4 regions of the Streptomyces sp. C1-1 genome follow, and region 2 is predicted to be linked to each of the others. Evidence: riboswitches for the same ligand, from Rfam matches in the RefSeq annotation. Region 2 holds a riboswitch; each other region holds the start of a gene.
The links. A riboswitch is a leader RNA that binds a small molecule or an ion and turns the genes downstream of it on or off. The one in region 2 is predicted to bind cyclic di-AMP.

Region 1: another riboswitch for cyclic di-AMP. It lies ahead of ACQF4J_RS09665 (M23 family metallopeptidase); the one in region 2 lies ahead of ACQF4J_RS20405 (transglycosylase SLT domain-containing protein).
Region 3: another riboswitch for cyclic di-AMP. It lies ahead of ACQF4J_RS26860 (transglycosylase family protein); the one in region 2 lies ahead of ACQF4J_RS20405 (transglycosylase SLT domain-containing protein).
Region 4: another riboswitch for cyclic di-AMP. It lies ahead of ACQF4J_RS39280 (NlpC/P60 family protein); the one in region 2 lies ahead of ACQF4J_RS20405 (transglycosylase SLT domain-containing protein).

The regions. Positions count from the first base shown of each region.
Region 1 covers NZ_CP189826.1:2,098,780-2,105,888, forward strand. The annotation lists gene ACQF4J_RS09640 (MBL fold metallo-hydrolase) at 1-342, opposite strand, end outside; gene ACQF4J_RS09645 (Glu/Leu/Phe/Val dehydrogenase dimerization domain-containing protein) at 741-1,919, shown strand; gene ACQF4J_RS09650 (hypothetical protein) at 2,006-2,332, shown strand; gene ACQF4J_RS09655 (TetR/AcrR family transcriptional regulator) at 2,342-2,962, shown strand; gene ACQF4J_RS09660 (SGNH/GDSL hydrolase family protein) at 3,048-3,833, opposite strand; gene ACQF4J_RS09665 (M23 family metallopeptidase) at 4,114-5,049, opposite strand; cyclic di-AMP (ydaO/yuaA leader) riboswitch at 5,054-5,211, opposite strand; gene ACQF4J_RS09670 (alpha-galactosidase) at 5,527-7,109, opposite strand, start outside.
Region 2 covers NZ_CP189826.1:4,481,195-4,488,303, forward strand. The annotation lists gene ACQF4J_RS20395 (CHRD domain-containing protein) at 1-488, opposite strand, end outside; gene ACQF4J_RS20400 (polyprenyl synthetase family protein) at 666-1,676, opposite strand; cyclic di-AMP (ydaO/yuaA leader) riboswitch at 2,337-2,517, shown strand; gene ACQF4J_RS20405 (transglycosylase SLT domain-containing protein) at 2,521-3,003, shown strand; gene ACQF4J_RS20410 (HAD family hydrolase) at 3,031-3,843, opposite strand; gene ACQF4J_RS20415 (FAD-dependent oxidoreductase) at 4,020-5,222, opposite strand; gene ACQF4J_RS20420 (ATP-grasp domain-containing protein) at 5,289-6,557, opposite strand; gene fahA (fumarylacetoacetase) at 6,776-7,109, shown strand, end outside.
Region 3 covers NZ_CP189826.1:5,861,401-5,868,509, reverse strand. The annotation lists gene ACQF4J_RS26880 (Ppx/GppA phosphatase family protein) at 111-1,067, opposite strand; partial or broken gene ACQF4J_RS26875 (DUF501 domain-containing protein) at 1,269-1,532, opposite strand; gene ACQF4J_RS26870 (FtsB family cell division protein) at 1,694-2,170, opposite strand; gene eno (phosphopyruvate hydratase) at 2,279-3,565, opposite strand; gene ACQF4J_RS26860 (transglycosylase family protein) at 3,922-4,605, opposite strand; cyclic di-AMP (ydaO/yuaA leader) riboswitch at 4,609-4,779, opposite strand; gene ACQF4J_RS26855 (transglycosylase family protein) at 4,975-5,958, opposite strand; gene ACQF4J_RS26850 (cytochrome P450 family protein) at 6,120-7,109, opposite strand, start outside.
Region 4 covers NZ_CP189826.1:8,636,633-8,643,741, forward strand. The annotation lists gene ACQF4J_RS39265 (helix-turn-helix transcriptional regulator) at 1-569, opposite strand, end outside; partial or broken gene ACQF4J_RS39270 (enolase C-terminal domain-like protein) at 827-1,240, opposite strand; partial or broken gene ACQF4J_RS39275 (carbohydrate ABC transporter permease) at 1,247-1,699, opposite strand; gene ACQF4J_RS39280 (NlpC/P60 family protein) at 1,923-3,740, opposite strand; cyclic di-AMP (ydaO/yuaA leader) riboswitch at 3,749-3,923, opposite strand; gene ACQF4J_RS39285 (DUF5997 family protein) at 4,125-4,532, opposite strand; gene ACQF4J_RS39290 (LysR family substrate-binding domain-containing protein) at 4,591-5,337, shown strand; gene ACQF4J_RS39295 (ATP-binding protein) at 6,017-7,109, shown strand, end outside.

The DNA of each region.
Region 1 (7,109 bases), 2.4 Mb from region 2:
CCGGTGGCCGTCGATCTCCGCGAGCACGCTGGAGTGCCCCATCCATGTCAGCCGCAGCCCGGTGGCAGGCGGCTTCGCGATGTCGGCGAGTGTGGTGGCGTGCACCGGAACCGTGCCCTGGGGGCCGCGGCGGGGCCGCTCGTCCTTGTCGAAGTAGACCTTCGCGAAGTCCACCATCGAGATGGAGGGGCGGCTCGTCGGGCCGCCGGGATTCTGGAAGACCCCGTCCTTGAAGTGCGGCGATCTGCGAATGCGCGCCAGACGCTCACCAGTGGGATCCGCGCCGAAAGCCTCGGGCTGCAGCGCCTTGAGCCCGGAGCTCAGGGGACGGAAACCGGACACGCTACCTCCAGGTGGAGTCGGTGAGGCATTCCATTATGGTCGGCTCCACTGACAACACCCGAGTCATGCGGTCCCGGCGGGCTCTTTCCAAGGAAAGCCCAAAGATGCGGCCGCTCGCGACCTCTGCGAGGCAGAGGTCGTGCTGCTGCTCCCCGGCTCACCTGCTGCACCGCGGCGCCCGCCTCCCACAGGAAGCGAACCCACCACCTGGGGAACCGGGAATCCCCGGCGCCCATTCCCGCCGCCGGCGCTGAGCCTTGCCGGCTCGGCGAGCACGCCCGTTCCCCGGGTTCCGTTGACAACCGGAAGCACCCTCTCGATACTGACCGACGATTCAGTAGTACTCTCCCCCTCCCCACCACCCGGTCCCCTCTGATCGGCGTCTCCGAGGAAACCTCATGACCGCTCCCCTGATGTCGCTCACCTGGACCGACCACGTCACCGGCCACCAGGGCTTCCTGGTCGTCGACCGGCTGGTCCGCGGTGTCGCCAGCGGCGGACTGCGCATGCGGGCCGGTTGCACGCTGGACGAGGTCGCCGGGCTCGCCCGCGGGATGACCATGAAGGAGGCGCTGCACTACAACCCCGAGGGCCGTTACGTCCCGCTGGGCGGCGCCAAGGGCGGCATCGACTGCGATCCCCGGGACGCGGGGGCGTACGGACTGCTGGTGCGCTACCTGCGCGCCATGAAGCCGTACATCGAGGACTTCTGGACCACCGGTGAGGACCTCGGGCTGACCCAGGACACGGTGGACCGGGCGGCGGCCGAGGCGGGGCTCGTCTCCTCGATCCAGGCGGTGTATCCGCTGCTCGACGACGAGGTGACGGCACGGCGGCGGCTCGCGGAAGCGTTCGCCGTCGAGGTGGACGGCATCGGGCTGGACGAACTCGTCGGCGGCTGCGGTGTCGCGGAGTCGGCGCTGGCCGCCCTGGACCGGGCGGGCGTGCCGCACGCGGGAACGCGGGTCGCCGTGCAGGGCCTGGGCACCATGGGCGGGGCCACGGCGCGCTTCCTCGCGCGCGCGGGGCTCTCGGTCGTGGCGGTGGCCGACATCAAGGGCACCATCGCCAACCCCGCCGGCCTGGACGTGGAGTCGCTGCTGGCCGCGCGCGACGGGTACGGCACCGTGGACCGTGCGGTGTTGCGGCCCGGGGACCGCGAACTGCCGGGCGACGCCTGGCTCGCGGCCGAGGCGGAGGTGCTGGTGCCGGCGGCCGTCTCGTACGCGATCGACACGGCGGACCAGGAGCGGATCGGGGCCCGTTGGATCGTCGAGGCGGCCAACATGCCCGTGCTGCCCGAGGCGGAGGAGCTGCTGGCCGCGCGCGGGGTCACCGTGCTGCCCGACGTCGTCGTCAACTCCGGTACCAACGCCTGGTGGTGGTGGACTCTCTTCGGCGACATCGGCCCGGACGCGGACGAGGCGTTCGCCCACACGCGCCGCTCGATGCGCGCCCTGGTCGACCAGATGCTGGTCCGCGCGGAGGCCGACGGCACGACCCCGCGCGCGGCCGCCCACGCCATCGTCGGGGACCGGCTGCCGGTGATCGCGGAGCGGTTCGGCTGGTACCGCTGAACGGGCCGGGGCCGGAAGGCCCCTCGTCGACCATCGGCGGCCGGTCGGGCAGGAGTTGAGGGTGACCCCGGACAGGGACGCGGACCATGAGGATTCGCCTGTGCTGTCTGCTCCGGGCCCGTCCCGGCGCCGCCGAGGCCCTGGCCGCGTACGAGGACAAGGTGCTGGCCCTGCTGGGCCGGCACGACGGCCGGATTCTGCAGCGCGCCCGGGCCGACGGCGCCGAGGGCCGCCCGGACGAGATCCAGCTGATCGAGTTCGCCTCGCGGGCCGGTTACGACGGGTTCATGGCCGACGAGCGCCGCACGTCCCTGTCCGGGGAGCGCGACGCGGCGATCGCCAGGACCGAGCTGTACCCGGTGGAACTGGTCAAACATCGGTCCGACCCGGCGCCGGCAGCGACGACGGAATAGGCTGACCGCGTGGCGAGAGTGCGGTTGAGCGTGGCCGAGCGGCGTGAGGAACTGCTGCGGGCGGCCATCGGGCAGATCGAGGCGCGGGGCGTGGCGGCGGTCCGGATCGCCGACGTGGCGTCGGCCCTCGGTGTCAGCAACGCCCTGGTGCTGTACCACTTCTCGACGAAGGAGAAGCTGGTCGCCGCCGCTTTCACCTACGCCGCCGAGGACGACCTCGCCCATCTGCGCAAGCTGCTCGGCCGTCGCACCACGGCGCTACGGCGACTGCGTGCCGCCGTGCGCTGGTACGCGCCGACCGGCCAGGCCAAGGGCTGGCGGCTGTGGATCGAGGGCTGGGCGGCGGCGCTGCGCGAACCCGCGCTGCGGGAGGTGGCGCGGGACCTCGACAAGCGGTGGAAGGCGGCGCTCGCCGAGGTCATCGCGGAGGGCGTGGCCGCGGGCGAGTTCCACTGCCCCGACCCCTTCGGCACGGCCCTGCGTCTGACGGCCCTGCTGGACGGCCTGGCGGTACAGCTGACCTCGTACGCCGGCGCCGTCCCCCGGACCCGGGCACAGGAGTGGGTGGACGAGGCCCTGGCCCGCGAACTGGGCCTGGAACGAGCGGCGTTGACCACTTCGCAGGCGTGAGGGCGCGCCCGCTCCAGGGGTCCCCCGACTCTCACCGGGGGACCGGGAGACCTCGAGACCGAGTGACCGGGAGACCCCACCGCCCTCAGGCGACGGAGGCGATCCGTGTCCTGATGTCCTCGGGTGACAGCGCGCCCTTCGCCGTGACGTGGTCGCCGGACGACTCGCCGCGCAGCCGACGCCCGATCCACGGCACCAGGTACTCGCGCGCCCACTGCACGTCGTCCCGCCGCACCTCCAGCGTGCCCCGCGGCGGCAGCGGCGGCCAGGGCTGGTCGGGGTCGGCCGGGATCTCCAGGCCGAGGACCTGCCCGGCGCGCAGCGCCACGCGCGTGTGACCCTCGGGCGAGAGGTGGAGCCGGTCGCCGTCCCAGGCCCTGCGGTCCTGCACCGACTTCAGCGACCACAGGTCGAGCACGGGGCAGCCGTACCGGTCGGCGATGGCCCGTACATGCCCGTTGTAGGTGGCGATCTTGCCGCGCAGGTGCTTCAGCACGGGCACGCCACGGGTGTCGAACCCGGTCGTCACCATGACGGTGCCGGCGACCGCCGTGAGGCGGGCGATCGCCCGCTCGAAACGCTCGGCCACCTCGTCGGGGTCGGTGCCCGGCCGGATGATGTCGTTGCCGCCCGCGCAGAAGGAGACCAGGTCGGGGGCGAGCTCGACGGCCTGCGGGAGCTGGTCCGCCACGATTTGGTCGAGCAGTTTGCCGCGCACGGCGAGGTTCGTGTAGCTGAAGTCGCCCTCCGGACGCCGGTCCGCGAGGAGCACCGCGAAGCGGTCCGCCCAGCCGACGAAGGCCCCGTCGGGGCCGGGGTCGCCGACGCCCTCGGTGAAGCTGTCCCCCACCGCAACGTACGACCCGATCACTGATCTGCTGTCATTCTTCGAATCGTCTGCCACAGCCGTCACTATTCACCTTCGAATGTGACCTACGCGACCGTAGGCCGGGGTTGACGGGCGGTGACATAAGCCACTCCCAAAGTGTTGGCCAAGGTCGGAATAACGCTCTGTTCAGGGCTGTTGACGGGTCAACCGCCACACGGCCGTGCGCCCGCCCCGTCGTCGACCCCGCGGACACACCGAAGGCCGGACCCGGGGATCGGGGTCCGGCCTTCGGCGGCGTGTCGGGCGGCGTGGCGGCGGGGGGTCAGCCGACGGCGACGCCCTTGGAGCGGAGGTAGGCGACCGGGTCCACGTCGGAGCCGTAGTTCGGCGTGGTCCGGATCTCGAAGTGCAGGTGCGGCCCGGTGACGTTGCCCGTCGCGCCGGACAGGCCGAGTTGCTGGCCCGCGCTGACGCTCTGGCCGGCCGAGACGGACAGCTGCGAGAGGTGCCCGTACTGGGCGTAGTAGCCGTCGGCGAGCCTGATGACGACCTGGTTGCCGTATGCGCCGCCCCAGCCGGCGGAGACGACCGTGCCCGCGCCGACGGCCTTGACGGAGGTGCCGGTGGGGACGACGAAGTCGACGCCGGTGTGGTAGCCGCTGGACCACATGCTGCCGGCCACGTGGTAGCCGGTGCCGACGGTGGCGCCGGAGACGGGGAGCTGGAAGCCGGTGGCGGCGGTGGTGGTCGCGGCGGCGCTGCGGGTGGTGCCCTCACCGGAGGAGGACGAGCGCTCCTTCGGCGTGGTCGAGCCCTGCGAGGACGAGGACTTGGCCGTGGAGGACTTGGTGGTGCCCGTCGCGGCCTTCTTGCCGATCGAGAGCTTCAGACCGGGGTGGATGAGCGACGGGTCGTCGCCGACGGCGGCGCGGTTGTCGGCGTAGAGCTTGTGCCAGCCACCGCTGACGTGCTGCTCCTCGGCGATCTTCGAGAGGTAGTCGCCGGACCGCACCGAATAGACGTGCACCGCCTTTTCGGAGGCGGTGTTCTTCTTTTCGGTCGCCTTCTTGACGGTATTCGGAAGAGACTGCACGGCCTTTTCCGAAACCGACTGGGAAGCGGACTGGGCGGTGGCCGCGTGGGCGCCGGTGGCACCCATCAGCGGGAGGGCGAGCGCGGCGCCGCCGGTTCCGGCGACGGCGATGGAGCGGGTGAAGCGCTGGGGCTTCGGGCGGCGGTGCTTACCCTTCGCGGGCATGGCGAATTCCTCTCCGGCGCCTGCGAGGTGAGCTGTCGGGTGCGGGCTGGAGATGCCCGGCCGCGCGCTGGTCGCGGCTGTACCCCTAGCCGTTCCGGAGACCGGAACAGGCGTTGTACCTGTGGGTCCCCCGCTCCTGCCGTACACGGGTGAGTTGGTGCGGGCTCCGGGCGGCGGCAGGATTGGGCGTCCGTCCGGATTGGTGTGGAACGTAAGCGACGAAGACGCGAAGGGACAAGCGACGGTTCCCCGTGAATGCGTTTCTCTTGATCCTCCGCGGAAATCCACGGTCACTCTCCGTGAATTTCCGCTTCAGGCCATTCTTCAATCCGCAGGAAAGACAGATTGATTACGTGAGCATGACGAGGTACGCACCGTCACGGATATGACGCTGCTCACGTGACACTGCTCCAGCTTCCCTTGTCGCAGCGCGAGTTGGAATGAAGCCCAATCAACGCAGCAATTCGGACAGAAGAGTCAGATGCGGCGCAGGCGGAGAACTGCCGCATCGAGGTCGCCCCGAAGTCCGGTACGCAGGCCATGGTGCAGCAATACGCCACCTCGATGCACTTCGCCCGTTTCGAGGCATTCGTACGACGCCGTCGGGTCGAGAGCACGCAGCCGCAGGGCCGGTACGGGCTCGCCGTAGCTCTGCGCCTGCAGCCAGGCGAGGACGACGGTCTCGTCCCCGCGCACGTACTGCACCGCGCTCAGCCCGCCCGTCGGCGGCCTGAGGCGGTGGAGCTCGCCGTGCTGGACGAGCGGCCGGATCTCCTTGTAGAGGCCGACCCAGTCGCGGGCCTCGGCCAGCTCCTCCTCGGTCCACTGCGTGAGGTCCCCACCCACCCCGAGCACTCCGGCCATGGCACTGACGAACCGGAAGCGCAACGAGCTGACGCGCCCGTTGAGCTGGGTGTTGGGGCTGTCGGTGACCCAGGCGGCCATCACGCGCGCGGGGTGGATCTGGCTGAAGCCGTGCTGGATGGCGAGCCGGTCGAGCGGATCGGTGTTGTCCGAGGTCCACACCTGGTCCGTACGGCTCATGATGCCGAGGTCGATCCGTCCGCCGCCGCCCGAGCAGGACTCGAAGACGACACCGGGGTGGGCCGCCCGCAGCCGGTCCAGGAGTGCGTACAGGGCGCGGACGTGGTCGACCCAGAGTCGCTGCGGATAGCCGTCACCCGGCCACCCGGCGTCCGTGAAGCAGCGGTTGAAGTCCCACTTGACGTAGTCGATCGGAGCGCTGGTCAGGAGTGCGTCGAGCCGCTCCCACAGGTACTCCTGGACGTCCTCGCGGGCCAGGTTCAGCACGAGCTGGTTGCGCAGCTCCGTCCGCTTGCGTCCGGGCTGGAACTGGACCCAGTCGGGGTGGGCGCGGTAGAGGTCGCTGTCCGGGTTGACCATCTCGGGTTCGACCCAGATGCCGAACTGCATGCCCAGTGCGTGCACGTAGTCGGCGAGCGGCGCCAGGCCCTTGGGGAAGCGGTCCGGGTTGGGTGTCCAGTCGCCGAGTCCGGCCCGGTCGCTGGTGCGCGTGCCGAACCAGCCGTCGTCGACGACGAACAGTTCCACGCCGATCGCCGCGGCCCGCCGCGCGAGGGCCCCCTGCTGCTCCTCGGAGATGTCGAACTCCGTGGCCTCCCAGGAGTTGAACAGCACGGGGCGGTCCTGGTCAGCGTCCGGGACGACGTACGCGCGCTGGTAGGCGTGCCAGGCCCGGCTCGCCCCGCCGAAGCCGCCGTCGCTCCACAGTCCGGCGAAGACGGGGGTGGTATAGGACTCCCCCGGCGCCAGGTTCAGCAGCCCTGAGTCGTCGTATCCGGCGCCTCCGGTGATCTGCACGCGCGCGTCCGGGAGTTGGGCCACCGCGATGCGCCAGGAGCCGGACCAGCCGAGGGCGCAGCCGTAGACCTCGCCGCGCTCCTCGGTGGCGTCGGTGTCGAGGGCGACCCAGGGCAGGTGCTGGTGTCCGGTGTGCCCGCGGCGGCTGCCGATGATCTTCTCGCCGTAGGTGAGCGGGGAGCTCGTGAGCCGGGACTCGGCGGCCCAGCGGCCGTGCA
Region 2 (7,109 bases):
CCGGGGAACTCGGCGGTGTGCAGATTGGCGTAGAACGACCCGGGGTCGTTCTTCAGCGCGTCGAGCAGCGCCGGGTCCTCGACCTTGACGGTGCCGGTGACGCTGTGCCGCCGGCTCTTCTTCAGCAGCCCGCTGAAGTCGATCTTCACGTCGCCGTTGGTGCCCTTGGCGCCCTGGTGGATGTGGAGCCCGGTCGGCCTGCCGGTGCCGTGCCAGGTGACGGCGACGGACACCCGGTCGCCGTCGATCTTGATGAACTCGAGAGCGGCGCCGTTCCTGTCCCCCACGGCCGGGCCGCCCGGCACCGGCACCTCGTTGGCGCCGCGCAGACTCGTGGCGAGGAGGGTCACCCCCGCGCCGGTGCCGTCGTCGCCTCCGGCGGCGGAGGCGGGGGTCGCCGCGGCGGCGACGCCACCGAGGGCGGCCACCGTGACAGCGGTCGTGATCAGGCTCTTGCCGCGCTTCGACAACGTCGCGTGAACGCGCATGATTCTGTTTTCTCCCCGCAGACCGGCCGACACCGCCTGCGCCGGCCTTCTGCGTATGCGTACGGCGGGGCCACAGGCCGGACTCAGCCCACCCATATGACGTACGTCACACCGAATTGCCCTGATGACGGGATCCCCAGGGACAGCGGGAGGAAATCAGCTCACTCCGGGACGAAATCAACCCGCGCGGTGCACGACGGCGTCGCACATCTCCATGAGCGCCACCTTGGCGTCGCACTCCTTCAGCGGAGCCAGCGCCGCCCTGGCGTCCTCCGCGTACCGCACGGTGTCCCGGCGTGCCTGCTCCAGCGCGGGGTGCGCCCGCAGCCCGGCCAGCGCCTCCGCGTGCCGCGCGTCGTCGCTCAGGTCGGAGTCCAGCAGCTCGCACAGCGCGATGTCCTCGGCCAGCCCGAGTCGCTGCGCCCGCTCCCGCAGCCGCAGCACCGGCAGCGTCGGGATGCCCTCCCGCAGGTCCGTGCCGGGGGTCTTGCCCGACTCGTGCGAGTCGGAGGCGATGTCCAGGACGTCGTCGGCCAGCTGGAAGGCGACCCCCAGCCGCTCGCCGTACTGGGTCAGCACGTCCACGACCGTCTCGTCGGCGCCGGACATCATCGCGCCGAACCGGCACGACACGGCCACCAGCGACCCCGTCTTGCCGCCGAGCACGTCCAGATAGTGGTCGACCGGGTCGCGTCCGTCCTGCGGCCCCGCCGTCTCCAGGATCTGCCCGGTGACCAGCCGCTCGAACGCCTCGGCCTGTACCCGCACGGCCTCCGGGCCGAGGTCGGCCAGGATGTGGGAGGCGCGGGCGAACAGGAAGTCGCCGGTCAGGACCGCCACCGAGTTGCCCCAGCGGGTGTTCGCGCTGTCGACCCCGCGGCGCACGGCCGCCTCGTCCATGACGTCGTCGTGGTACAGCGTCGCGAGGTGGGTCAGCTCCACCACCACGGCCGACGGCACCACGCCGGGCGCATACGGGTCGCCGAACTGGGCGGAGAGCATCACCAGCAGGGGGCGAAAGCGCTTTCCACCCGCTCGCACCAGGTGCTGGGCGGCCTCCGTGATGAAGGGGACCTCACTCTTGGTGGCTTCGAGCAGGCCCTCCTCGACGGCCACCAATCCGGCCTGGACATCGGCTTCCAGAGCCTGGTCCCGCACGCTCAGCCCGAACGGCCCGACGACGGTCACGAGGGGTCTCCTGTCTGCTGGTGTCTACTGGCTGGTTACGCGGTTTGTCGATAGGTCGCTGCCATCACTCAAGTCAGCGTATCCGGTCGCCTTTCGATCACCCATGCCGCCCGCCCGTCCGGCAGGGGCGGCATGAGATCACGCCCGATATGTTTCCGATGATCAGATAACAACCCATATTCACTGACTTGCTCCATCCACTCCGTACACGTCCGGCCGATCCCCCACGGGAGGGACTCGGCCCGCACGGAAATGGACGTCTCGTCCGTCCGCGAGATCGGCGTCGCCGTCGAAGCGGAAGACGTGGCCGGCGTCCACTCGGGGGCACCGCGAGTGGAACGTGAGATGACGGGCGGTCAGAATCGAATACCACGGGCGGCCGGTTGACTATGAGTTGGGCCCATTGCCCGATTTGACGCGCTTGTCGACACCCGTGACTTGGCTCACTCGCCGCCAAGATCTACATTCCGGACGATTCCGGCCGATCCACCTTCCGCGAAGCGTCAGTTGAGGCTTGGCGACCGCAAAGGATCAAGCACCCCAAAGGCCCCACACCGAGGTCAAGCGGCCCGATGTGTGACTCTGCCGCTTGTTCCGGACATGTGCTCTCGCATACGTTCCCGCCTTGCCGGGCGGACGCCTAATCCTGCCGCCGCCCGTTCTCCACCATCGACCAACTCACACGCACGGCAGGAGCGGGGGAACCAGGTAAGCCGCCGGACGGGCGTCCTAGGACGCCCGCACCGGCTTGGGGTGAAGTCGTGTCGCCGTACGGCGGCGCGGCCGGGCAGCTCCCGCCCGAACCCGACAGCTCACCTCGCAGGCGACGGAGAGGAAACCCGCCATGCCCGCAACCGCTCACCACCGCCTCACCAAGCGATCCCGCCTCGTCCGCAAGCTCGCCGCCGTCGGCACGGGCGCCGCCCTTCTCGCCCTCCCGGTCATCGGCGCGACCAGCGCGTCCGCGGCGACCGACAGCGTCGTCACCGCGTCCTCGCTCGGCTACAGCAACAACCTCGACGGCTGGATCCGGGCGTCCCTGCAGGTCATGGCCCAGCACGGCATCCCCGGCACGTACAACGGCATCTACCGCAACGTCATGCGCGAGTCCTCGGGCAACCCCTACGCCATCAACAACTGGGACTCCAACGCCCTGGCCGGCACCCCCTCCAAGGGTCTGCTGCAGGTGATCGACCCGACGTTCGCCGCGTACCACGTCGCGGGCACGGCGTACGACCCCTACGACCCGGTCGCCAACATCACCGCCGCCTGCAACTACGCGTACCACCGCTACGGCTCCATCGACAACGTCTTCGGCGCCTACTAGGCCGACCGGGGCGAGGGCCGCCGGGTCCTAGACCTCCGCGAACAACCGCTCGAGGACGACGGCGATGCCGTCGTCCTCGTTCGACAGGGTGACCTCGTCGGCCACCGCCTTGAGTTCGGGATGGGCGTTGGCCATGGCGATGCCCCGGGCGGCCCAGTCGAACATCGGAATGTCGTTGGGCATGTCACCGAACGCTAGGGTCTCCCGCGGGCCCAGGCCAAGGTGCTCGGCGGCCAGCGCGAGGCCCGTCGCCTTGGTGATGCCGCATGGCTGGAGTTCGACGGTCCCGGGTCCCGACATGGTGACGGTGGCCAGGGAACCGACCACCGACCGTGCCGTCGCCGCCAACTCGTCGTCGGACAGGTCGGGATGGCGCAGCAGCACCTTGCTGATCGGCTCGCACCACAGGTCGTCGCGCCGGCCGACGCGTACGGCGGGCAGGGTCGGGTGCGGCATCAGATACCCGGGCTCGATGAGCGTGAGCCCGTCGACGCCGTCCTGGTCGACGGCCGCGTACACCTGGCCCACCTCGGCCTCGATCTTGCCGAGGGCCGTCTCGGCCAGCTCCCGGTCCAGCGTGACGGACCACAGCAGACGGTCCGCGCCGGCGTCGTACACCTGCGCGCCCTGCCCGCACACCGCGAGCCCCGTGCTCCCCAGGTCGTCCAGGAGCGGCCGCACTCTGGGCGCCGGTCGGCCGGTCACCACGAGGTGCCGGGCGCCGGACTCCGCCACGCGCGCGAGGGCGGCGAGGGACCGGTCGGACAGCGTGTCGTCGCCTCGCAGAAGGGTGCCGTCCAGGTCGGTGGCGATGAGTGCATATGCGGTGGGTGCGGCCATGATCAGAGAATACGGACAGGACGCACCACCGACTCATCGCGAACCGGACGACCGCCCCGTTCACCGGCGTCACTCGGTCAACTCCCCTACCGGTTACGGCCCTTGATCACGAGCCCTGGCCGGGGACCACGGGGCCCGGTACTCGCCGGACCCCGTCGGCCGCGTCCGTCACGGTCTCAACCGTGCGCCGCCGCAAGGTGCTTGGCGAGCCTCGGCGAGGCGAACTCCGTACCGCACACGAACCGCATCACCGGCCCGTACGAGGCCGCCGCGGGCAGACCGGTGAAGTACAGGCCCGGTACCGAGGACACGTAGCCGGCCCCCAGCCTGGGCGTACCGCGGCTGACGGCGAGCCGGGTGCGCAGCTCGTGGCCGAGGAAGTCCATCGCCGCGATGTCCACCCGGTAGCCGGTCGCCGCGATGACGTGGTCGGCGGACAGCTCGTCCGTCCGGCCGTCGAGCGTGCGGACCTTCAGCGCCGGGCTGCCGCCGTCGGCCTCCGCGCGCACGATCCGCTCGACCTCGCTGACCTGCACCTTGCCCTCGAAGCGGTCACGCAGCCACCAGGCGCCGAGCGGGCCGAGGACGCGGCGGACCAGGTAGTGGCGGGTCTGGGCGGGCAGATAGCGGTAGGGCTGCGGGTAGTAGCTGAACGCCCACAGGGACCAGGCACGGCCGAAGGGCGATTCGGGGCGCAGCCTGGGCTGCTTCCAGGGCGGCGAGCCGAAGTCGACCTTGCCGCGCCCGCGGGAGACCACCCGTACGTGTGCGCCCGCCTCGGCCGCCAGCGCCGCCGTCTCCAGCGCGGACTGGCCGGCGCCGACGACGATCAGGTCCTTTCCGGCGTAGCGCGTGAGGTCATGGTGCTGTGAGCTGTGGGAGACCGGGCCGGCGGGGGTGGGGCCGTCCGCGGCGGCCGTGGCGAGTTCGGCGGGCAGGTGCGCGAGGCCGGACAGCCCGGTCGCGACGACGACCGCGCGGGCGGTGAACAACTCGCCCGAGTCCAGCTTCAGTTCGAAGCCGCCTCCGTCGCGCCGGTCCACCGAGACCACCCGCACCCGCTCCAGCTCGGGCACCAGCTTCTGCTGGAACCACTCGCCGTAGGCGATGAAGGTCTCGACGGGGATGATGTCCTCGTCCGTGACCAGCCGCCTGATGCCGGCGGCGTCGCAGTAGTCGGCCAGGGTGTGGCCCTGCTGCGGGGCGTCGAGGCTGGAGGCGGCCGGTGTCGACTTCAGGAGCATTCCGGCGGGCATGTGGTCGCGCCAGCTGACCATGGGCTCGCCGAACACGCGCACCGGGATGCCGCGGGCGCGCAGATGGGCGGCGGTCGACAGGCCGAAGGGCCCGGCGCCGATGACTGCAACCGGTTGAGTCACGAAGTCCCTCCCCAGGACGTTCACTTTCGTCACTTCGTGTCCGGTTCGGACAGCCGGCGTCGCTGGCTAGCTGCTCGAACTGGTTTTGCCGCCGCGGCGGTTGGTCCGCCACAGCTGATACAGGTGCTTCGCGCCCGGCCGCACGAAGCGCGCGAGCATCGTGACGAACGGCAGCGGGTCGTCACCCGCGAGCCAGGCCAGCTCCGTCCCGCTCGCGCGCACCGGTGCGTGCGGCGTCGTATAGCCGCTGCGGCGGTAGGCGAGGAGGGCGGGCAGGTCGATGTTCTCCACGATGTACCGGTGGCCGGCCCGCTGTTCCCCCTCCGGAACGGGGCGCCCGGTCAGATCGAGGTGCATTGCGCGTACGACGTCCACCGCCGACTCGTTCTCGAAGAGCCGGAACTGTGCGCCCATGCGGGGGTTGAAGTCGAGCAGCTTGTACTGTCCGTCGCGCCGGTCGAAGCGCAGGTCGAGGTCGATGATGCCGCTGAAGCCGATCTGTTTGATGAAACGCGCGGCGATGTCGGCGAGTTCCGGGTTGTCGACGACGTACGCGTTCGCCGTCATGCCCGCGTGCGGGGGCCAGGAACGGACCTTCACGCCCGTGAACATGGCGAGCGGTGTGGAGTTGCGGTCGAAGTAGGCGTGCACGATCCAGTCCTCGGCGTCCTCCCTGGGCAGGTACTCCTGCAGGATCACGCCGGGGCGCTCGCCCCAGTCGCGGGCCAGGCGCAGCAGGCCCTCACGGGTGGCGATCCGCGTCGTGCCGTTGACCGCCGGGCGGGTGCGCCGCAGGAACGCCTCGCGGTTCTTGGCCACCACCGGGAAGCGGGCCTTCTCGGCGAAGGCGACGATGTCGTCGTAGGACTGCGGGAACGCGGCCGTCGGGCTCGGAATGCCGTGCTCCACGCACAGTTCGTGCAGGCCCTGTTTGCTGGCGAGACGGCGTGGCAGGACCGGATCCACGCGCGGGAAGAGGAAGCGGCCCGCGAGCACGTCCTGGTGTTCCGCGATCAGGACGGCGGCCTCCTCGTCGGTGGGGACGAGGACGGCGGGGCGGCCGATGCGGCGCCCGATCCGCAACAGGCCTTCGACCAGGTGGTCGGGGTCCTCCGTGCCGGTGGTCGGCCAGACGAAGGACTTCTTCAGATAGCGGGAGGAGGCGGCGGGCGTGTAGGGGTCCTCGGTGATCGCGTACATGGGCACGCCGAGGCGCCCCAGGCTGCGGATCGCGCCCACGCCGCCGTGGTGCAGCGGGTAGTCGCCGAACTTGACGATCAGGCCGGGCACGGCGCGGTCGGCCTCGAAAGGCGCACTGCTCGTGCTCCTGGCCACGGGTCCCCCCACGTGTCCCCCCTACGGACCGGACCCACCCCGTCCGTGTCCCCCAAAGGACGCTAAGCCGGAATTGGGGGCTCCGACAAGGCCAATTCGGACATTGCAAACTCTTTAGACACTGCCCAGGGCAGGCGACTCGGCCGTAACGTGTGGCGCGACCGCACGTCGGTGTGCGGTTCTTGGCTCGTGACACAGGTGAGAGTGAGGCAGCACCCATGCCCCCCTTCGATGTCCCCGAGGGCGACCCCTTCGGCCCGCACAACCTCCCGTACGGCGTGTTCTCGCTCGCGGCCGCCGGCGAGCGGACCGTCGGCGTCCGGCTGGGCGACCATGTCCTGGACGCGGGTGCGGCGGCCCGGGCGCTCGGCTCGCCGTACGCGCCCCTGCTCGCGCAACCGAACCTGAACGCGCTCCTGTCCGCCGGGCGCACCACCTGGTCGGACGTCCGCCGCGCGCTGACGGCGTGGGTGACGGTGCACCGGGAGACGATCGCCGAGCACTTCCGTCCGCTGTCGTCGGTGACGCTCCACCTTCCCTTCGAGGTCGCGG
Region 3 (7,109 bases), 1.4 Mb from region 2:
CGAACTTTCCCGACGACACGTCACGGAGGGGCCCGTGAAGGCCCCTCCGTGATGCTCATACGCTATCCGACCTGCTCGTCAGAGAGCTACCCATCGGTAACAATCGAGACCTACGCCACCGACCACGCGATGCCGTCGAGGATGTCGTGCTCGCTGACGACGACCTCCTCGGCGCCCGTCCGCTCCATGATCGACAGCAGGACGAGGGCCCCGGCGGCGATGACGTCGACGCGCCCCGGATGCATGGAGGGCACGGCCGCGCGCTCGGCGTGGGTGGAGTGCAGCATCCGGTCGGTGATCTCGCGGACGCGCTCGCGCGAGACGCGGGAGTGGTGGATGCGCGCGGAGTCGTACTCGGGCAGCTCCTGGGCGATGGCCGACACCGTGGTCACCGATCCGGCGAGCCCGACCAGCGTCCGCGCCTCGCCGAGCGGGACCGTCTCCTCCGCGAGGTCCAGGGCCCGCTCGATGTCGGCCCGCATGGCCGCGATCTGCTCCTCGGTGGGCGGGTCGGTGACGGCGCCGTCGGCCACCAGGTGACGCTCGGTCATCCGCACGCAGCCGACGTCGACCGAGCGCGCCGCCCGCACGTGGTCCTCGCCCACGACGAACTCGGTCGAACCGCCGCCGATGTCCACGACCAGGTAGGGCCGGGCGAGGTCGTCGCGGCCCTTCAGCTCGTTGGTCGCGCCCGTGAAGGAGAACTCCGCCTCCTGCTCGCCGGAGATCACCTCGGGCTCGACGCCGAGGATGTCGACGACGCCCCGCACGAAGTCGTCCCGGTTGGAGGCGTCGCGAGAGGCCGAGGTGGCCACGAAACGCACCTTCTCGGCGCCCAGGTCGCGGATCACCTCCGCGTACTCCCGGCAGGCCGCGAAGGTCCGCTCCAGCGCCTCCGGCGCCAGTCGGCCGGTGCGGTCCACGTCCTGGCCGAGCCGCACGATCGTCATGCGCCGGTCCAGCTCCAGCAGTTCGCCGGTGCCGGGGTTGACGTCGGCGACCAGCAGCCGGATGGAGTTGGTGCCGCAGTCGACGGCGGCGACCCGGCTGAAGCCCCTGGGTGTCATCGGCCGAGCCGAGAAGAAGCCGCTGCGGATCACGGTCGGGTCCTCCTCGGCCTCCTCACCGGGGAACTCGTCCGCCGGGTCCGGAGCCGCCAGCGGCTGCACGCAGGGGCCCTTGCGCCACCACTCGGGCAGCATCGCGATCGCCTCGTCGCCCAGCGGGTTGACGCCCGGGCCGGCGGCCAGGGAGTGCCCCACCAGCACGTGCAGGCACTTCACCCGGTCCGGCATGCCGCCAGCGCTCGGGAAGCCCTCGAGCACCTCGATCTCGTCCCGCCGCCGGATGTAGTCCTCGTGCGCGGCACGGTACGCGGCGGCCAGCTCCGGGTCGGTCTGCAGCCGCTCCGTCATCTCCTTCATGACGCCGTTCGCCTCCAGCGTGCCGATCGCCGAGGCGGCGCGCGGGCACGTCAGGTAGTACGTCGTCGGGAAGGGCGTGCCGTCCGGCAGCCGGGGCGCCGTCTCCACGACGTCCGGCTGCCCGCACGGGCAGCGGTGGGCGATCGCGCGCAGCCCGCGCGGCGGCCGCCCGAGCTGCTGCTTGAAGGCCTCGACGTCGGCGTCGGTGGGCTCGGTGCGCGGGGTGGGCGGCGGAGGCGTTTCCACTGAGAACTGTCTTTCTGGTCAGGTCACTGGTCGGAGGCGTCGGACTTGTCGACCCCGTCCCAGACGTTCGCGTACCACGGGCGGTCGGCGGCGCCCAGTTCGGCGCGGGACCGCCTGGCGCGGTCCGGGTCGATGACGACGTATCCGGTCTCGCCCGGCATCACATAGTGCAGTCGCTGCCGGATCTGCTGCTCGGCGTAGGAGTCGTCCTGCCAGCGCGCCTTGAGGTCGCGCAGCTGCTCGACCCGCTCCGCCGCCTGCTGCTTCTGGCGCTGCAGGTCGGAGATCTCGGCGCGCTGGGAGACGTACTGCCTTATCGGGTAGGCAAGGGCCACCACCAGGGTGCACAGCACCAGGGCGAGCAGCGCGGCCCGGCCCGTCAGCCGGGAGCGGCGGGCCTGCCGTTTGGTCTGGGAGCGGTAGACCCGGGCCGCCGTCTGCTCGCCGAGCAGCTTGAGCCTGGTCGCGGTGGAGAACCGGTCCCGGTCCTTCACGGCCATGTCCCCGCCTCCCGTTCATGCCGTTCACACGTGCGTACGTCCCCGCACACGGTACGGGACCGGTACGGGGACGTACGTACGACTGGCGCAGGATTGACCCTTTGCGGCTCAGCCCTTGAAGCGGGGGAAGGCGCTGCGGCCGGCGTACACCGCGGCGTCGTCGAGGATCTCCTCGATGCGCAGCAGCTGGTTGTACTTGGCGACGCGCTCGGAGCGGGCCGGGGCGCCGGTCTTGATCTGGCCGCAGTTGGTGGCGACGGCGAGGTCGGCGATGGTGACGTCCTCGGTCTCGCCGGAGCGGTGGGACATCATGCACTTGAAGCCGTTGCGCTGGGCCAGCTCGACGGCGTCCAGGGTCTCGGTCAGCGAGCCGATCTGGTTGACCTTGACCAGCAGGGCGTTGGCGGTGCCCTCCTCGATGCCGCGGGCCAGGCGCTCGGGGTTGGTGACGAACAGGTCGTCGCCGACGATCTGCACCTTGTCGCCGAGCTTGTCGGTGAGGACCTTCCAGCCGGCCCAGTCGTCCTCGAACAGCGGGTCCTCGATGGAGACGAGCGGGTAGGCCGCCACGAGCTCCTCGTAGTACTCCGTCATCTCGGCGGCCGAGCGGTCCTTGCCCTCGAACTGGTACTTGCCGTCCTTGTAGAACTCGGAGGCGGCGACGTCGAGCGCGAGGGCGATCTGCTCGCCGGGGACGTACCCGGCCTGCTTGATGGCCTCGAGGATCAGGTCGAGGGCGTCACGGTTGGAGCCCAGGTTCGGGGCGAAGCCGCCCTCGTCGCCGAGGCCGGTGGCCAGGCCCTTGGACTTCAGCACGGACTTCAGGGTGTGGTACACCTCGGCGCCCCAGCGCAGGGCCTCGGAGAAGGTCTCCGCGCCGATCGGGGCGATCATGAACTCCTGGATGTCCACGTTGGAGTCGGCGTGCGAGCCGCCGTTCAGGATGTTCATCATCGGCACCGGCAGCAGGTGCGCGTTCGGGCCGCCCAGGTAGCGGAAGAGCGGGAGGTCGCTGGCCTCGGAGGCGGCGTGGGCGACGGCGAGCGAGACGCCGAGGATGGCGTTGGCGCCGAGCGAGCCCTTGTTGTCGGTGGCGTCCAGGTCGAACATGGCCTGGTCGATCAGGCGCTGCTCGGTGGCGTCGTAGCCGACCAGCTCCGGGCCGATCTGCTCGATGACGGCGAGGACGGCCTTCTCGACACCCTTGCCCTTGTAGCGGTTGGGGTCACCGTCGCGGAGCTCGATGGCCTCGAAGGCGCCCGTGGAGGCGCCGGACGGGACGGCGGCACGACCCGTGCTGCCGTCGTCGAGGCCGACCTCGACCTCGACGGTGGGGTTCCCTCGCGAGTCGAGGATTTCCCGGGCTACGACGACGTCGATGGACGGCACGAGCATCTCCTTCTTGGATGTGACGCTGGTTGTGCGGGGCACGCGGGCCTTTTTAGGCCCTACCTCGGCCTTGCGACTAGAGCCTAACCGCCCCGGGGCCATCGGCCAGCCGACCGACCGTCCCGTGGACAAGGACAGACGGTACCTATTGTTCACGCCCGGAACAAAGGAGGGTGAACACAGCATGTATCCCGGGCGACGACGGGCAGACGACGGGTCGGCGACGGGCAGAGAAAAAACCCCGCTCCGGTGCGTACGGGGGAAGACGCACCGGAGCGGGGAGCCCGTGGGGACGGGGGTGGCCCTCACGTGCCTCCACTGTGGGGGACACGGATGTGCGGGGCCTGTGGTTCGACTGTCTCTTACTTCAGGTGCAGCTGCTGACCGGGGTAGATCAGGTTGGCGTCCTCGACGATGCCCTTGTTCAGGTCGAACAGCTTCTTCCAGCCGCCCTTGACCTTGTGCTCGGCGGCGATGGAGCTGAGCGTGTCGCCCTTGACGACCTTGTACTCGCCGTCACCCTTCTTGACCTTCTTGCCGGTCGGGGTGGTGACGGTCTTGGTCGACTTCTTGGGGGCCGGACGCTCGGAGGAGCGGGAGGCCTGCTGCTCGGTGGTCGAGCGGGTGGCGGTGCTGCCCGACGAGCCGGTGGAGGCGCTGGAGCCGTTGTAGGCGGCGCTGGACAGGCCCGTGCCGCAGACCGGCCAGGCGCCCTTGCCCTGGGAGGCGAGAACCTTCTCGGCGACGGCTATCTGCTGCGCCTTGGAGGCCTGGTTGGCCTGCGCGGCGTAGGCGGTGCCGCCGTACGCGGCCCAGGTGGAGGCGGAGAACTGCAGACCGCCGTAGTAGCCGTTGCCGGTGTTGATGGACCAGTTGCCGCCCGACTCGCACTGGGCGACCGCGTCCCACTCGGAGGCGGTGGCGGCGGAGGCGTTGCCGGCCGCCATCAGCGGGGCGGCGATGGCGACACCGGTGACACCGGCGAGCGCGGCGGCGCGGGTGGCCTTGGACGGACGACGGTGCTTGCCCTTGCCGGAAAACAGCATGGTGGATCCCCTCACCGACGCCTGCGAGGTGAGCTGTCGGGTTCGGGCCGGTTGAGTTGCCCGGCCGCGGCCTCGCTCTCGCGAGCCGCGGCTACACCCCGAGCCACCACCGTCAACCACCCGGTGGGGCACTTACCTTGGGTCCCCCGCTCCTGCCTACGGCGCTGTCAAGCGACGACTGTTCCCGTACGGCCACTGGCAGGATTCGGCGTTGCGGCAGACGGGGCTCGGGTTGCCGAGCGGTCATGACCGTAGACACGGAATCCGCGGAATTTCAAAGACGATCAGGGCTTCTGAGACTCATCCCACACTTTCGCCAAAACGGACATTCAGCGCGAAGCGTGACGTGAACTCCCGCCGTATTTCGCCCTATTCGGCAGGGAGATCCAGGGTCTGACCGGTGAAGATGTGGTTCGGGTCGGTACCGATGGCCTGCTTGTTCGCGTCATAGATGGCGCGCCATCCGCCGTCCACGTCAAGGGAGTCGGCGATGGAGGCGAGAGTGTCGCCCGTGCGGACGGTGTACGAGTCGTGCGCGGCGGGCTTCACGGCGCCCCCGTCGGCACTCTCGTCGGCGGTGGCGCCGCGGTGCTTGCCGGTGCCGCCGCCGGTGGCCGCGGAGTCGACGGCCCCGGTGTCGACGAGGCTCCAAGAGCCCAGGGCCTGCCGGGAATTGTCCGACTCGTCACTCTTCGCCCGCCCCGCGGAGGAGCCGGCGGCCCCCTGCGACGCGCTCGGCGTCGAGGCGGAAGGCGAGGCCGAACTGTCCGATTTGCTGGACTTGCCGGTGGAATGCGAAGAAGAGCCGGGGGAGGCCGAAGGCGAACCGGACGCGTCCGACGAGACGGAGCCGCCGGAGGTGTCGTCCGACGTGTTGCCCGATGAATTGGACAAACCGGTGGAGCCGGAACCGTCAGACGAACCGGACGAGTCGGACGAGCCGCCCCCGATACCGGTGTCCACGTCGGCCGAACCGGAGTCCTTGCTCAGCCCCGACGTCAGTCCACAGGTGTGGAAGGCGCCGACGCCCTCGGCGTCCAGGAGCTTCTCGGCGACGGCTATCTGCTGGTTGCGGCTGGCCAGGTCGGCCCTGGGGGCGTAGTCGAGGCCGCCGTACTTCTCCCAGTCCGCCTGGGACAGCTTCAGGCCGCCGTAGAAGCCGTTGCCGCTGTTCTCGCTCCAGGAGCCACCCGTCTCGCACTGCGCCACCTTGTCCCAGGTGGTCCCGTCGGCGGCGCTGGCGCCTCCCGCGGCGAACAGCGGGATCGCGATGGCGGAGCCGGTCACTCCGGCCGCGACGAGGAGAGCCGGAGCCTGGCGGGGGCGACGGTGACGACCGTTCCCGGAGAGCATGCGGAGGGCCTTTCGCGAGACAGCAATGACCGCGGCGCGTGAAGCTTGGGCCAAACCTTCGCGCCGCTGTTGATCCGTGAACGTAGCGGCTACCGATCACTTGTCACAAGTTAATGCCGCGTAGATCACGTGAAGATCACAGAGTTGAACGCGTGTCATGTTTACGGGGGGCTCGAGGCCTCGACCGGAGTGAACTCGACCGGGAGCGTGCGCAGTCCGCGCATGATGAGTCCGCCCCGCCACCTCAACTCCCCTGGATCCTCGGCCAGTCGGAGGTCCGGTAGCCGGGTGAGGAGCGTCGCGAGGGCGGTCTGGCCCTCCAGCCGGGCCAACGGGGCACCGAGGCAGTAGTGGATGCCGTGGCCGTATCCCAGATGCTGGTTGTCGCGGCGGGACAGGTCGAGGGTGTCGGGTTCGGCGAAGCGGTCGGGGTCGCGGTCGGCGGCGGCGAGCACGACGAGGACGGGGTCGCCGGCGGCGATGTCCTGTCCGCCGATCGTCAGCGGCTCGGTGGCGAACCGCCAGGTGGCGAGCTCCACCGGCCCGTCGTAGCGCAGGAGTTCCTCGACGCCCGTCTCCAACAGGCCGCGTTCGCCTGCGGCGAGGGAGGTCTGCAGGCGGGCGCGCTGCTCGGGGTGGGTGAGGAGGGCGAAGGTGCCGTTGCCGATGAGGTTGACGGTGGTCTCGAACCCCGCGAAGAGCAGGATGAAGGCCATCGCCGCGGCCTCGTTCTCGGTGAGGTGCTCGCCGTGGTCGGAGGCGCGGATCAGGGCGGAGATGAGGTCCTCGCCGGGAGCCGGGGTGTCCGGGAGGGCGGCGCGCTTGCGGTGGATGAGGTCGGCGAGATACCCGCGCATCTTCTCCACCGACCGCGCCACCCCACCCCTGGGGCCGCCCTGATGCCGGATCATCATCCCCGCCCAGTCCCGGAAGTCGTCCTGGTCCTCACGGGGGACGCCGAGCAGGTCGCAGATCGCGTGGATGGGCAGCGGGAAGGCGAACTCGTGGATGAGATCGGCGGAGCCCTTCTCCGCGAACCGGTCGATGAACTGATCGGTCAACTGCTGCACGCGTGGCGCGAATTCGGCGACCCGGCGGGGCGTGAACGCCTTCGAGACGAGACGGCGCAGCCGCGTGTGGTCGGGTGGGTC
Region 4 (7,109 bases), 4.2 Mb from region 2:
ACCGCCGTCTCCCGGGGCGTCAGCCGTGTGTCGGCCGCCTGGTGGGCGGCGCCGGCCGAGCGCCGCAGGCGTTCCAGCAGCTGCCGCTGCCGATCGACCGCGGCCAGCAGCGGCTGCAACTCCCCGGCCACCCGGACCTGGTCGTCGGTGAAGTCCCGGCCCGAGCGGTAGACCATGCAGCCGGTGACCGGGCCCGTCGCCTTCGGCAGCGGGATCGCCAGCACGTGGTCGGCGTCCATCAGGCCGCCGATCAGCCGCGCCGTCGGGCTCGAGGACCAGGCGCGGCCGGCCGCCCGGCGGGCGGTGAGCGGGGTGCGGTCCCGGCCCGCCGTGTACAGGGGCGCGAAGGGGTAGCCCTCCCGCAGCAGTCCCACGGACTCCTCGCCGAGCCGGGCGAACCCGTCGGCGACGGCGGCGGGCATGCCGACCGTGCCCGAGGACGCGTTCCACTCGTCCAGCTTGTAGATCAGCGTCTCGCCACCGCACAGGGTCGGCAGCGCCTCGGCCAGCAGCGGCCACAGCCGCTCCGGCTCGGGCTCGTTGAGGGCCGCGACGGCCACCGCCAGCATGCGTTCATGGGCTCCGCCCAGCGCCTGTGCCACGTTCCGACTCCGCGTACGCAGTTGTACCCATACCGAACGGCGTCCACGGTGCCCGAGACTGCACACGGGCGACAGAGACGCTCTCGGAAACACTCCAGCACATCGTCGCTCCGGCGGCCGCGGCGGGGGAGACCCGGCGGTTCAGGTGGGGGACGGCCGGTGCACCTCCGGCCCCGGATCCCGTGCGGGCCGCCGGAACGGGGGACCGGCGGCCCGCACCCGGGTCACCAGCGTGGCAGCCGTAGCTCGTAGTCCGGCTGGATCCGGCGCATGTAGCCCGTGTCGTCGCGGCCACGCACCCCCGACTCCACGTACAGCCGGTGCAGCCTCTGAAGTGCCTCGTGGTCCAACTCCACGCCCAGTCCCGGCCCTTCGGGGACCGCGACCTCGCCGTCACGGAACTCGAGGACACCCGGACGGATCACGTCGTCGGCGGAGTTCCACGGGTAGTGCGCGTCGCAGGAGTGGTCGAGGTTGGGGATGGCCGCGGCGACATGGGTCATGGCGGCGAGACTGATGCCCAGGTGCGAGTTGGAGTGCATCGACAGCCCCAGTCCGAACGCCTCGCACACGGCCGCCAGTTCACGGGTGCGGCGCAGCCCGCCCCAGTAGTGGTGGTCGGTGTGGTTGACCGTGACGGTGAGCAGGAGCGTCACGCAGAGCAGTACGACGGAGGCCGCCGAGGCGCCGCCGATGTCGTTGCGGGTGAAGCCGAGGGTGTAGGCGCGGGTCATCCAGACGTCCGTCGATCCGGCGGGACCGCCACCGGTGAGGACGTACACCTCCGTGAACACCCGCAGTCCGCGGATGGCGGCGAGCGTGAGGACGATCCCGAGCGCGGGCCGGATCGCGGGCAGCGTGATGTGGCGCAGCCGCTGCCAGAGCGTGACGCCGTCCATCGCGGCCGCCTCGTACTGCGAGCGGTTCACCCCCGCGAGCCCGGCGAGGATGATCACCATGTTGTAGGGGGCGCCCATCCAGATGCCCATGATCATGGTCGACCACAGCGCGGTGCCGGGGTCGTCGAGGAACTGCACCGGGCCGAGGCCGAGGAAGCCCAGGGCGTTGTCGATCAGGCCGTCGGAGGTCGGGTCCATTCATGTTCGTGAACTTGCATCACGAACATGAATGACGGTGCTCAAGCTGCGAATCATGTCATCCGCATGTCAAGACATGAATGAAAGCTTCACGGAGCCTCTGCAGGGCCTGCCGACGGTGTGCCGGAACGGGACGTCACGACGAAGGGCCCCGCGCCGGCTGGCGGCGCGGGGCCCGGAACGTTCTTCGGTTGTGGACTGGTCGAGGCTGTGACCGAAACCGTCAGGCCGGTCGCACGGCGATGCGGATCGCCGCCTCCCCGGCGTTGTGGATCGACTCCTCACGGATGACGGAGCCCGGACCGGGGGCGTGGATCATCAGACCGTTGCCCGTGTAGAGACCCACATGGCTGAAGTTGTCGTGGAAGAAGATGAGGTCACCGGGACGGCTCTCGGCGAGGGGGATCACCGTGCCGGCGCTCGACTGCTCGTGCGTGCTGCGCGGCAGCGCGACCCCGGCGGCCTTCCAGGCGGCCTGGGTGAGCCCCGCGTTGTCGTACGACTCCGGGCCGACGGCGCCCCACAGGCACGGCCTGCCGATCTGCGCGCGGGCGAACTCCACGGCCCGGTCGGCCTTCGTGCCGGTGGACGTCTCGACGGCCGGGACGCCCGTCTCCAGGACGGTCGGCTGTGGCACCCGCCGCTCCTCGACCACCGGCACGCCGGTGTCCAGAACCGACGGCTCCCGCAACCTCCGCGCCTCGTCGGCCCTCCGCCGAGCCTGCTCCTGAGCAACCGGATCCCGCCAGTCGGCCTGCGGCACCGCCGCCGCGACGATCTGCTGTGCGCCGGTGTCCCAGCCGGGCTGGGCGGGGGCGGACGGGGCCATGGTCTGTGCGACGAGCTGTTGTGCGCCGGTGTCCCAGCCGGGCTGGGCGGGGGCGGACGGGGCCATGGTCTGTGCGACGAGCTGTTGTGCGCCGGTGTCCCAGCCGGGCTGTGCCGGCGCGGTGGTGGTGTTCGTGCGTGCCGTGGCTGTCTGCTGCGCCGGTATCGCCCAGCTCGGCTGTGCGGGTGCGGACGGGGTCATCGTCTGTGCGACGAGTTGTTGTGCGCCGGTGTCCCAGCCGGGCTGGGCGGGTGCGGACGGGGTCATCGTCTGCGTGACGAGCGGTTGCGCCCCGGTGTCCCAGCCGGGCTGTGCCGGCGCGGCCGCGGGCTGCTGGGGCTGGGCTGTCCAGTCGGGTTGGGCCGGTGCGGGTTCGTTCATCGTGCGGGCCGTGGCCGCCTGCTGGACCTGGGCTGCCCAGCTGGGCTGCGCCTGGGTGGCCTCGATCGGCGCGGCGGCCGCGCTCTGCGGGGCCGCCTGCCAGGTGTTCCGGTCCTGCTGCGGTGCGACGGCGGGACGCGGGGCGGAGGTCTGCCGGGCGACGTACCGGTACAGCAGGTCGCTCGCCGCGGCGACCTTGCGCTGGTTCTCCTGCTTGGATCTGCGCAGCGAAGTCTGCCTCGACTCCGCGGGGGCAGGGGCCACGGGGGCTGCTTCCTGGCGGGGCTGCGGCACAGCGGGAAGCGCCGCCGTCGGGCCGGCGGGCAGCTCGGCCACCGGGCGACGGGGCCCGGCGGCGGGCAGCTCGGGCACGGCCCGGGTGGGAGCCTCCAGCTCACGGGCCGCACGCGTCTGAACCGGGCGCGCGGGCCGGGTGGCCGCGGGACGCCTGGCCGGTGTGCGGTCGGACGGGAGGATCGCCGGGACGGTCGGCCCGATGGACGCCCGGGCCATGTCGAACCACTGCCGGCTGACGTTGTCCAGGTCGGGGTCCGAGCCCCTGCGCGGCTGACCACCGCGCTCGCCGGTGCCCCGCGCGTTCTGCACGCGGGTCAGGTTGAACTGCCCGGTGTCTCCTTCGGCGCGGTCGTACAGGTTGCTCACCCGCTGCTGGACGTCCTCCCGGCTGGGTGCTTCGTCGCCCGTCTGGGGCGCGGCGTCGGCCGTCTGCGAGAACAGGGCCACCGAGGTGAGGGCGGCCGTCGCGAGGGCGGAGTTGCGCATACCGGGGAGGCCGAAGCCTCCGGCACGCGACGATCGTTCCGGCGCCATGGGGGCCGTACTCCTTCCGTACTCCGCCTACCGAGTTAGCTGTCGGGTTCGGGCGGTCAATTCCGGAAGGCATGCCCTACGGCCCTTGCGCCGAAGCGCAGTCGGGCCGATTCACCCCATGAATCGGTTGGGTCCCCGGTTCCGGCTGCCGCGGAGGCGCACCGGATTCGGCGGAGGCCGCTCTTCCCGACGGGGTTCGCCGGAGTGACACGAGCGGCCTGAGGCCAAGTTAGCCAACTTGTGCGGCTCGTGTGAAGGTTGACGGCCGGAATGTCCGATACGCTTTTGTGACCTTCGTCGTGACGCTCCGTCAGATGCCTCGACGGTGGACAGAGGGCGTGGGTGCGGTGACAAAGAGTCACCGAACCCCTCGTCCGCGGGGCGTCAGGAACGCGAGCCCTGGTCCTGGTCGGCCGCCCGCTCGGCGTTGCGCTTCTTGATCCGCGCGCCCTCCTTGCGGACCTCGGCCTGCGTGGCGCGCTCCTTGACCAGCCACTCGGGCTGCTCCTGCTTCAGGGCCTCGATCTCCTCGGTGGTGAGGGCATCCGTGACCCCGCCGCGCGCGAGACCGGAGATGGAGACGCCCAGCTTCGCCGCGACCACGGGACGGGGGTGCGGACCGTTGGCCCGCAGCTCGTGCAGCCACTCGGGCGGATTCGCCTGGAGCTCGTCGAGCTGGGCGCGCGAGACGACACCCTCACGGAACTCTGCGGGGGTGGCCTCGAGGTACACACCCAGCTTCTTCGCCGCGGTGGCGGGCTTCATCGTCTGGGCGGTCTGGTGCGACTTCATGGGGTCCAGGGTATCGAGCGCGTACGACGCCTCCGACCACGGCCGGTAACCTGGCGGGGTGACAGGCTCGGAAGCATCCCAGACGTTCCGGCTTGCGTACGTCCCGGGGACGACGCCCGCCAAGTGGGTGCGGATCTGGAACGAGCGCCTGCCCGACATCCCGCTGACCCTCCAGCCCGTACCGGCGGCCGAGGCCCCCGACGTGCTGCGGGCCGGCGAGGCCGACGCGGGGCTGGTACGGCTCCCGGTGGACCGTACGTACTTCAGCGCCATCCCCCTCTACACCGAGACGACCGTGGCCGTCGTCCCCAAGGACCACGTGATCACGGCGGCGGAGGAGATCACCCTCGCCGACCTGGCCGACGAGGTGCTCTTCCACCCCCTCGACGACGTCTTCGACTGGGACGCCCCGCCGGGCGAGCCCGCCTTCGAGCGCCCCGCGACGACCGAGGACGCCGTCGAGCTCGTCGCGGCGGGCGTCGGCCTCCTGGTGGTGCCCCAGTCCCTGGCCCGCCTCCATCACCGCAAGGACCTCACCTACCGTCCGGTGACCGACGCGCCCCGGTCGAGCGTGGCCCTGTCCTGGCCGGAGGACTCCACCACCGACCTGGTGGAGGACTTCATCGGCATCGTCCGCGGCCGTACGGTCAACAGCTCCCGCGGTCGCAAGCCGCAGGCGGCCGAGAAGGCCGCGGACAAACCGGCGCCCCGCCGCAAGCCCGCGGCGGCGAAGACGCCGGCCCGCAGCCCCAGGGCGGGCACGTCGAAGACCCCCAAGCGAGGAAAGCCCCGCCGCCGCTCCTGAGCCACCCGGCGGACATCCCGGCCGACGGGCCACGGCGCAGGCCGGCCATGGCCGCGGCCGGCCGCCCGCCGCCGGGTGGGCGCTGCCGCGCCGGAGCGACCGATGCCGGGCGGGCGCTGCCGCGATGGACTGCACGCCGCCGGACGGGCACTGCCGGTATGGAGCGCACGCCCCGACCTGGTACCGCGGCCGGCCGGCCGCCCGTCGCGGGGTGGGCGCTGCCGCGCCGGAGCGACCGATGCCGGGCGGGCGCTGCCGCGATGGACTGCACGCCGCCGGACGGGCACTGCCGGTATGGAGCGCACGCCCCGACCTGTACCGCCGCGGCCGGTCAGCCGCCCGTCGCCGGCCGCCCGTCGCCGGCCGGGAACGGCCGCGCCGGCCGGGAACGGCCGCGCCGGACGGGAACGGCCGCGCCGGAGCGCGCGCCGCTGGCCGGGCACGGCCGAGACAGACGGCACGCCGCCGGCCGGGCACGGCCGAGACGGACCGCACGTTGCCGGGCGGGCACCGCCGCACCGGAGCGCACGCCTCCGTACGGCCACCGCCGAGACAGACCGCACGCCGCCGTACGGCCACCGCCGCCCCGCCCCGTACACCACTGCACGACCACGCTCCGGCTGCCTCCGCCACCCCGCTCGCGAAGACTTGGCCGCTGCCCCGGTGGCACAATCGGTGAGTGGACCGGGGGATCCTCGAGCGTGAGCCCGAGCTGGAGCTGCTGGCCTCGGCCGCACGGCAGGCGGCGGACGGCGCCGGTGCGGTCGCGCTTGTCTTCGGCGAGGCGGGAATCGGCAAGTCGAGCCTGGTCGGGGCCCTGCCCGACCGGTTGCCGGGGCAGGCGCGCGTGCTGGTCGGCCAGTGCGACGACCTCGCCACCCGGCGCCCCCTGGGCCCCTTCCGCGACCTGGTCGGCAGCGTCGGCGCCGAACTCGCCCGAGCCGTCACCGAGGGCGCGGACCGGCACCGCGTCTACGAGTCCCTGCACGCCGAGCTCGCCGTGACTCCGCATCCTGCGGTACTCGTCGTCGAGGACGTGCACTGGGCCGACGAGGCGTCCCTGGACGCCCTGCGCTTCCTCGTGCGGCGCATGGACCGCCTGCCCGCCCTGCTCGTCCTGACCTACCGCGACGACGAGCTGAACAGCGGCCACCCCCTGCGTCACCTCCTCGGCCAGGTCTCCCGCGCGCCCCGCGTGCACCGCCTGCCCCTGGCCCGGCTCTCCCTCGACGCCGTGACCGAGCTCAGCACGGCCGGCCGGCTCGACCCGGCGCAGGTGTACCAGGTGACCTCCGGCAACCCCTTCTTCGTCACCGAGGTCCTGGCCGCCGGCGGCACGGGGGGCGTGCCGCCCACGGTCGTCGACGCGGTGCTCGCCCGGCTGCGCGGGCTGCCGCCGGCCACCGTGGACGCCCTGGAACAGCTCGCCGTCGTTCCCTCGGCCGTCGAACGCCGGCTCGTCGACGCGCTGGTCACCGACGGCGTGGCGGTCCTCGCCGAGGCCGAACAGCGCGGGCTGCTCACCGTCACCCCGGAACGGATCGTCTTCCGGCACGAGCTGATCCGGCGCGCCGTCGCCGACTCCGTGCCCGCCGCCCGGCGCATCGAGCTCGACCGCCAGGTCCTCGCCGCGCTCGTCGCCCGGCCCGGCGCCGACGCCGCCCGCGTCGTCCACCACGCCGCGCGGGCCGGTGACCTGGACGCCATCGCCCGCTACGGCCCGGACGCCGCCCGGGACGCCGCCGCCGCCGGCGCCCACCGCGAGGCCGCGG